One region of the Georgenia sp. Marseille-Q6866 genome, then DNA from elsewhere that is predicted to be linked to it. Evidence: riboswitches for the same ligand, from Rfam matches in the RefSeq annotation. Region 1 holds a riboswitch; the other holds the start of a gene.

Region 1 (4,203 bases):
AGCCGAAGCCGACCGTCACGGCGGACACCCCGAGCGGGAGCATGAAGACGGCGTCGAGCACCCCCAGTGCGCGGCGCCCGCCCGGCGAGCGCGGCCGGCGGGAGACGACGAGCGCGACGAGCGTGCCGACGACGACGGCGATGACGGTCGCGTCCACGGCCGCGCGCAGCGAGTTGAGGGCCGCCTCCCACACGGTGACGGTGAGGGCGTTGGTGCCGCCCGTCGTCGCCAGCCGGCGGAAGTTGTCCAGGCCCCAGCCCTCGGGGGTGCGCAGCGAGCCCGTGAGGAGGTGGGCGAGCGGCAGGACGAGCAGCCCGAGGACGACGACGGCGGTGACGGCTGCCGCGGGCGCGTCCGGTCCCGGCCGCCCGGCCCGGCGCAGCCGCAGCGGGTGGGTGGCGGAGCGGTCCGCTCGCAGGTGGAGCGAGCGGTCGTAGTGGCGGCGGGCGCGGGAGGCGAGGAGCAGGGCGGCGCCGACGACGACGAGCTGGAGCACCGAGAGCACCGCGGCGGCCCGGAGGTCGAGGAACTGGGTGGTCTGGATCCACACCTCGGTCTCGATCGTCCCGTAGCGCAGCCCGCCCATCGTGAGGACGACACCGAAGGACGTCGCGCAGAAGAGGAAGACGACGGCGCCCGCGGAGACCACGGCCGGGGCGAGGGCGGGCAGGGTCACCGTGCGGAACGCCCGCCACGGGGAGGCGCCGAGGCTGCGGGCCGCCTCCTCGGCGCGCGGGTCGAGCCGCTCCCACAGCGCCCCGACCGTGCGCACGACGAGCGCGTAGTTGAAGAACACGAGCGCTGCCACGACCGCCGCGAAGGTTCCGTCGATGCCGAGGAAGCCGAGCGGCCCGGTCTCCACGAGCAGTGAGCGGAAGGCCACGCCGACGACGACCGTCGGCAGCACGAAGGGCACCGTGACGAAGCCGCGCACGAGCCGGCGGCCGCGGAAGCGGCAGCGGTAGAGCACGTAAGCCCCCGGGACCCCGAGGAGCAGGGCGAGCGCGGTCGCGGTGAGCGACTGTCCGACCGTGATCCCGATGACCCGCCACGTCCGCCGCCGCGAGAGGACCTCGGAGATGCCGCCGAGGTCGAGGGCGCCGTCGGGCAGGAAGCCGCGCGCGACCATCGTCGCGACCGGCCACAGGAAGAAGACGGAGAGGAACGCGAGCGGCAGCCCGGCCGCGAGCACCCAGGCGAGCGCGCCGGCCGGGCTGCGCCGGGTCAGCCGACGACGATCTCGGTCCACGTCTCGATCCACCGGTCCCGGTTGTCGGTGATGTCCTGCGGCTCCACCTCGTGGGGCGCCGGGCTCACCGGGGCGTGGTCCGCCCACTCCTGGGGCAGCCCGACGCCGTCGAGCACGGGGTACATGAACATGCTGCCCGGGATGTCGGCCTGGACGTCGGGCGAGAGGAGGAAGTCGACGAACTCCTGGGCGCCCTCGACGTTCTCGGCCCCGGTGAGCACGCCGGCGTACTCGGTCTGGCGGAAGCAGGTCTCGAGCAGCGCCCCGGTCCGCGGCGCGGAGCCGCCCTCGGGCACCTCGGCGGCCGGCGACGAGGAGTAGGACAGGACGAGCGGCCGCGGCCCGGCGCCCTCAGAGCCGGAGAAGTCGACGTAGTAGGCGTCGGACCAGCTCTCGACGACGTGCACCCCGTTGGCCGTGAGGTCGCGCCAGTACTGCTCCCACCCGTCCTCGCCGAAGGCACCGACGGTCGCGAGGAGGAAGGCGAGCCCCGGCGACGACGTCGCGGGGTTGGTCACCACGAGCAGGTCGGCGTAGGTGGGGTCGGTGAGGTCCTCGAGCGTCTGCGGCTCGGGGATCCCCTGCTCGCGGAACCACTCGTGGTCGACGTTGACGCACACGTCACCGAAGTCCACGGCGGTGAGCGAGTCGTCCAACGCGGTCTCGACGGCGTCCGGGGAGCGGTAGGGCTGGAGGACGCCCTCCTCGACGGCCCGCGCCGCGAAGGAGTTGTCGATGCCGTAGACGACGTCCCCCAGCGGGTTGTCGCGGGTGAGGACGAGCTGGTTGACGAGCGCGCCGCCGTCGCCGGGGGTGATCTGCTCGACGGTGTAGCCGGTGCGCTCCTCGAAGCCGGCGAGGAGGCCCTCGCTGAGGGTGAAGGAGTCGTGGGTGACGACGCGGAGCACGTCCGCGTCCTCGCCCCCTCCCCCGGCCGAGCCGGTGGCGCTGCACGCCGCCAGGGCGAGCGTCGCGACGAGCCCGGCGGTCACGGTGCGGGTGCGGTGCGTGGTCATGCGTCCTCCTCAGGTGCAAGGAGGGGTCCGGGCGCGGGCGACCGCGTCCCGGGGAGAGAATCCCGACTTCCTTCGCCGGTGCTAGCCGGAGCAGGTTCGAGGGTCTGCGGCCTCACCGCACTCTCAGCACCGTCCGGTGCTCCCCTGTCGTTCGCTCACGATGCTACCTCGCGGGCAGGTGTGCGCGGCGCCACGGGCCCCGTTAGGTTTGTCCCCAGCCCTCAAGGATGGAGTGACATGGACATCGGGTGGAAGATCGTCAGCACCGGGTCGGCAGTTCTTGCCGGCCTGCTCGCCAACAAGCTCCTCGACATCGGGTGGAAGGCCGTCACCGGGCACGAGCCGCCCGGTGACGACAACGACGACCCCGCGGTCAGCCTCACCGAGGTCGTCGTGTTCGCCGCGGTCAGCGGCGCCGTCATCGGGCTGAGCCGCCAGCTGGCGCAGGCCGGGGCCGCGAAGTGGTACGGCGGGCCGGTGGAGAAGAAGTCCCCCAACCCCGTCACCGGGCCGTAGCCGCCCCGCGCCTCAGCCGTCCGCGGGCGAGGTGCCGCGCGCGTCGCGGCCCTCGTCCGCGCTGGCGGTGCGCTTCTCCCGCTCGAGCTCGAGCCGGTCGAGCTCGTCGAGCTTCTCGGCCCGCTCGAGGTCCTCGGTGAGCTCGTCGACGACGAGCAGCGAGTGGTCGACCTTGCCGGTGCGGTAGCCGGCCCGGCTCAGCATGTGCGCGGAGATCGGCCCCGTCACCAGCTGGAACGCGACGACGAGCAGCAGGGTGACCCCCGCGGTGACGCTGCGCAGCTCGATCCCCAGGCCGAGCATGAGGAGCATGAGGCCGAGCACCTGCGGCTTGGTCGCCGCGTGCATGCGGGAGAGCAGGTCGGGGAAGCGGACGATGCCGAGGCCCGCGACGAGGGCGAGCAGCGACCCGCCGATGAGCAGGAACCCGGCGACGACGTCGAGGACGGTGTCGGTGGTCATCGGTCCCTCCTGCGGTGTTCCTCGTCGTCGTCGGCCTCGACGGAGACGATGACCGACCCGCTGTCATCGTCCTCGTCGGCGCCCGGCCCGTCCTCGTGCGCCGCGTCGCGCTGGGAGAGGATGTCCTCGAGCTCGTCCTTGGTGAGGATGCGGCCCTCCTCCGCGGACTCCGCCGCGGCGAACCGGGCGATGGAGACCGAGCCGATGAAGCCGACGAGGGCGAGGACGATGAGCACGGGGACGAGGTCGCCGCGCTTGGTCGCGGCGGCGATGAGCGCGACCGTGCCGATGAGGACGGCAGTCGTGACGTCCACCCCGAGGATGCGGTCGAACATGCTCGGCCCGCGCTCGACCCGGGACAGCGCCATGAGGGCGGCAACCAGCAGGATGACGAAGCAGATGACGTAGACGACGGTCATGACGCCTCCTCCCGACGGGCGTCCATGTCGCGGTCGACGCGGTCCCCGGAGCTGCTGCGCTGCTTGCCGGCCCGCGCGGAGCTGCCCGGCGTCAGACCGGCCTCGATGAGCTCCTCGCGGCTGCCGAAGGCGCGCAGGATGCGCTCCTCCTGGTCGAGGACGGCCTGGTGGGCCCGCTCGAGGCCGCCGTGCATCTCGACGTCGAGGATGTGGTGGTAGAGCGTCCCGGTGATGCGGTGTGCCTCGATGACGACGGACCCGGGCACGAGGGACGTCATGCCGGCGACCATCGTGAGGTAGACGTCGTTGTGGCTGCGCAGGCGCACCCGGATGACCGCACCCCGCGGCGGCTTGCGGCGCACGGCGAGGGCCGCCACCTCGACCGACGCCTTGACCACGTCCCACAGGAAGTAGGCGAGGAGCAGCACGACGCCCCACGGCCGGAAGCGCCCGTCGAAGGGCGTGCTGGGCAGCGGGAGCACCGCGGTGACGAGGACGGCGAGGAAGGCGCCGATGACGACGTTGGCGAGGCTGAGGTCGC
Region 2 (4,203 bases), on a different contig from region 1:
CTCGCCGGTCACCCGCTCACGGAGGTGGCCGGCGCCCACGGTCGCGAGCGCGGAGTCCAGCCGCGGCCCGATCTCCGCCGGGTCGGTCGCGTGGTTCTCCAGGGGCAGGGCCAGCTCCTGGTCGACGGTCGGCAGGCAGACCGCCGCCGCCGGGTCCTGGGCGACGAGCGCCACGTGGCGGGACAGCTCCACCACTGCCGCGTCGGTGGTGCGGGTGCCGGCGACGGTCACCTCACCGGCCAGCCGCGCCGCCACGGTGTGCGGCACGACGCCGGTGAGGCAGTGCAGGACGGTGGACTTGCCGGAGCCCGAGGGCCCGAGCAGCAGGAGGTGCTCGCCGTGCCGCAGCCGCAGGTCGATGCCGCTGAGCACCGGGGCCGCGCGGCGCGGGACCGTGACGGACACGCCGTCGAGCACCACCGGGTCGGCCGGGTGCTCAGGCACGGGCGCTCGCCTCCCGGCCGATCGCGAAGTTGTCGACGACGCCGGTCCGCGCGAGGGCGTCGACGACCACCTTGGCGAGCAGCCCACCGAGCACGACGCCGGAGACCAGCTGGAGCACGAGGCGCAGGGCGAAGACGTCCTGGCCGTACCAGCCGGCGGAGAACGCGACGTAGAAGAACACGAGTCCCGCACCGAGCAGCCCGGAGGCCGCGAAGACCGCCCATCCGAACCGGCGGTACCGGGTGAGCGCGAACGCCAGCTCGCTGCCTGCGCCCTGGATCGCCGCGGCGATCATGAGGCTCGGTCCCACCGGGGAGCCGAGGAAGACGACCTCGACCACCGACGCGATGATCTCGGCCGCGATCCCGGCGCCCGGGCGCCGGACGATCGCGATGACGATGGGCGCGACGATCAACCAGCCGCCGAAGAGCACGTGCTGGGCGAGGTCACCGGCCGGCCCCATGAGGATGGCCAGCCCGTTCCAGGCCTGCACCAGCACCCAGTACACGAAGCCGAAGACGACGCCGAGCACCACCATGAGCATGAGCTCCTTGAGATCCCAGAAAGGCGCCCGGGCGCGGGGCGGTGCCGGGAGGGGCGCGCCGCTCACCGGGTCGTCCCGGCGCTCGGCGACCCGACGGACACGGTGAGGTGGGAGACGACGTGCGGGATCTCGGTGCCGACCAGGGCCCACGCGCTGACCGCGGTGGCCAGCACCTCGGCGACGTCCCCGCTGAGGCGCGTGGCGTAGTGCGTGGCGGAGGTGGCCGTCCCGCGCCGCTGGGCAGCCTCGATGGCGGCCTTGATGAGCGGCATGTGGTCGGCACCGTCCGACGTGCCCTCCAGCAGCGGGTACAGCGCCCAGTGCGCGACGGCGGGGATCCCCGTGGCCTCGACGTCCACCGGCGGCGCGCTCGGCAGCTCGGCCGTGGTGACGTCGCAGCTGCGCACGCACGGGCAGCCCCGTGAGAGAAGGATGTGGGCGACGACGTGCCCGCCGTTGCTGCGGTGGGTGGCCGCCGCGATCACGGCGGTGAGGTAGCGCGCCAGGCGCTCCTCGGCGGGAGTCTCCAAGGCGCCCACGTAGGTGCTCACCTCGTCGGTCTCGAGCGTCAGGCCGTCGGTGAGGCCGGCCCGCTCGACGTCGTCGAGCGCACCGACGATGACCTCGACGAAGTCGTCGCTGTGGGGGTGGATGCTCACGCGTGCACCGATGCCGTGCTCCTGCGGGGTGGGCACGCGCGCGGTGTCGTGGGTGGACTGCTGGGTGGTGCTCATCTGGGCCCTCTCAGGCCCCAGGGGTACCTCGAAGCCCCACCGACGACATGTCGGTGGGTGCCCTGCTCCCTACGCCGGTACGAACCGGATCAGGTTGACGGGTCTGCGGACCTTCCGCACTCTCAGCGCCTGCTGGCGCTCCCCGGGGGTGTGGGCCGAGCCTAGGCAGCGCGCCGGGGCGGTGTCCACCCCGTCCCACGAAGCGTTCAGCGGGCCACGCGGTCGACGTCGTCGGCGAAGCTGCGCGGGGAGAAGACGCGCACCTCGTCGAGGGTGGCGGAGAGCCCGGGGTCGTTGTCGAGGTACTTCTTGGTCTCCCGTGCGACGAGCCCGGACAGGATGACGAGGCCGATGAGGTTGGGGATGGCCATGAGCCCGTTCATGACGTCGGCGAAGCTCCACACCACGTCCAGGGACACGGTGGCACCGACGTAGACCATGAGGGAGAACACGACCCGGTAGGGCATGACCCCACCGCGTCCCACGAGGCGCTCGATGCACCGCTCGCCGTAGTAGGACCAGCCGAGGACCGTGGAGAAGGCGAACATCGCCAGGGCGATGGTGACGATGTAGCCGCCCCAGTTACCGGGCAGACCGTGGGAGAAGGCCTCGCCGGTCATGATGCCCGCCTGGTCCCTGCCCATGTCCCACACGCCGGTCGTGACGATGACCAGGCCGGTGAAGGTGACGACGATGATCGTGTCGATGAAGGTCTGCGTCATCGACACGAGCGCCTGGCGGACGGGGTGTGACGTCTTGGCCGCCGCGGCCGCGATCGCCGCGGAGCCGAGACCGGACTCGTTGGAGAACATGCCGCGGGCGGCGCCCAGCTGGACGGCGATGATGATCGTCGAGCCGACGAACCCGCCGGTGGCGGCGGTGCCGCTGAACGCGTCGGTGAAGATGAGGATGATCGCGGCGGGGACGTCGGTGATGTTGACGATGAGGATGAACAGCGCGCCGACGACGTAGAAGACGATCATCACGGGGACGAAGGCCGCGGTGACCCGGCCGATCGACTTGATGCCGCCGACGAGCACGATGAACGCGGCGACGGCCAGCACCGCACCGGTCACCCACCGGTCGACCCCGAAGGAGCCCTCGAGGTTCTCGGCGACGGCGTTGCCCTGGACCAGGTTGCCGATCCCGAAGGACGCGATGATCGCCATGACCGTGAACATCAGCCCGAGCACCTTGCCGACAGGGCCCTTGATGCCGCGTTCCAGGTAGTACTGCGGGCCTCCGGACTTCTCCCCGGCGGAGTCGGTGCGGCGGTAGTACACGCCGAGGAAGGCCTCGGTGTACTTCGAGGCCATCCCGACGAGGCCGGTGACCCACATCCAGAACAGCGCGCCCGGCCCGCCGATGCTGATCGCCGTGGCGACACCGACGATGTTGCCCGTGCCGACGGTGGCCGAGAGAGCCGTGGTGAGGGCCTGGAACTGGGACACGTCGCCGTCGTCGGCGCCGACGTCCCTACGCTTGACGATCCCCAGCTTGAGCGCCGCGCCGAGCTTGCGGAACTGCAGGCCCCGCAGCCGGATCGTGAGCAGCAGCCCGACGCCGAACAGGAGGGGGATGAGGACGAAGGGACCCCACACGACCCCCGACACGGCCTCGAAGAAGTCGTTGATGTCCTCGACCAGCTGGTCCATGTGTGCTCCCCGGGCATCGGTGCGGCTGAATGGCCGCCACTGTGCCACGGGTCACAGACATCGGTGGTGAACTTGGCCGGGCGAGTTGCGTCAGGTCACGGCGAGGATCCCGCGGACGAGGGTCGCCGTCGCGCCGAGGACGACGACGGCGACGGCGACCCGTCGCGCCGTCGTCGCCGGCACGTGGCGGGCCACCCGGCCCCCGACGAGCACGCCCACCGGCACGGCGGCCACCGCGGCGACGACGAGCGGCCACCCGGGCAGCCCGCCCGCGGCGGCACCGGTCACCGTCTTCGTCAGCAGCGAGACGAGACCCATGGTGAGGAAGATGGGCTGGAGCGTGGCGGCGAAGGCCCGCTGCGGCCAGCTCGTGGCCTGGGCGTAGATGAGGACGGCCGGCCCACCGACGCCCACTGCCGTGTTGAGGAAGCCGCCCGTGAGCCCCGCGACGGGCGCAGCGGCGCGGCCGAGGTCGGGCAGCTGCCAGGCCAGCGCCATCGGGGCGAGGGCGACGAGGAGCGCGGCGCCGATGACCACCTCCAGCCAGCCGGCGTCCGCGGCGCGGACGAGCAGCGCCGCCGGCACCGAGCCGACGACGATCGTCGGCGCGATGCGGAGGAAGCGCGCCCAGTCGATGTCCGCGCGCATGACGACGGTGAGGGCGAGAGCCGACACGACCGTCGTAATGTTGGTGAGGACCACCCCGGCCACCGGGCCGATGAGCAGCACGAAGGTGGGGGAGACGACGAGGCCGGTCCCCATGCCGCTCGTGCGCTGGAGCACCGCGCCGAGCACGACGGCGCCCAGCACGGCAGCAAGCACCCAG

The links. Region 1 has a riboswitch for thiamine pyrophosphate ahead of ACWPXV_RS12840 (thiamine ABC transporter substrate-binding protein). Riboswitches for the same ligand answer to the same signal wherever they lie in the genome.
Region 2: another riboswitch for thiamine pyrophosphate. It lies ahead of ACWPXV_RS01295 (YkoF family thiamine/hydroxymethylpyrimidine-binding protein); the one in region 1 lies ahead of ACWPXV_RS12840 (thiamine ABC transporter substrate-binding protein).

What each region holds. Positions count from the first base shown of each region.
Region 1 is NZ_CBCOOR010000014.1:84,927-89,129, reverse strand. It holds gene ACWPXV_RS12845 (ABC transporter permease) at 1-1,249, opposite strand, end outside; gene ACWPXV_RS12840 (thiamine ABC transporter substrate-binding protein) at 1,225-2,265, opposite strand; TPP riboswitch at 2,316-2,421, opposite strand; gene ACWPXV_RS12835 (DUF4235 domain-containing protein) at 2,503-2,781, shown strand; gene mnhG (monovalent cation/H(+) antiporter subunit G) at 2,794-3,243, opposite strand; gene ACWPXV_RS12825 (monovalent cation/H+ antiporter complex subunit F) at 3,240-3,662, opposite strand; gene ACWPXV_RS12820 (Na+/H+ antiporter subunit E) at 3,659-4,203, opposite strand, start outside.
Region 2 is NZ_CBCOOR010000001.1:266,554-270,756, forward strand. It holds gene ACWPXV_RS01285 (ABC transporter ATP-binding protein) at 1-444, opposite strand, end outside; gene ACWPXV_RS01290 (ECF transporter S component) at 437-1,054, opposite strand; gene ACWPXV_RS01295 (YkoF family thiamine/hydroxymethylpyrimidine-binding protein) at 1,051-1,722, opposite strand; TPP riboswitch at 1,770-1,877, opposite strand; gene ACWPXV_RS01300 (alanine/glycine:cation symporter family protein) at 1,929-3,377, opposite strand; gene ACWPXV_RS01305 (TSUP family transporter) at 3,468-4,199, opposite strand.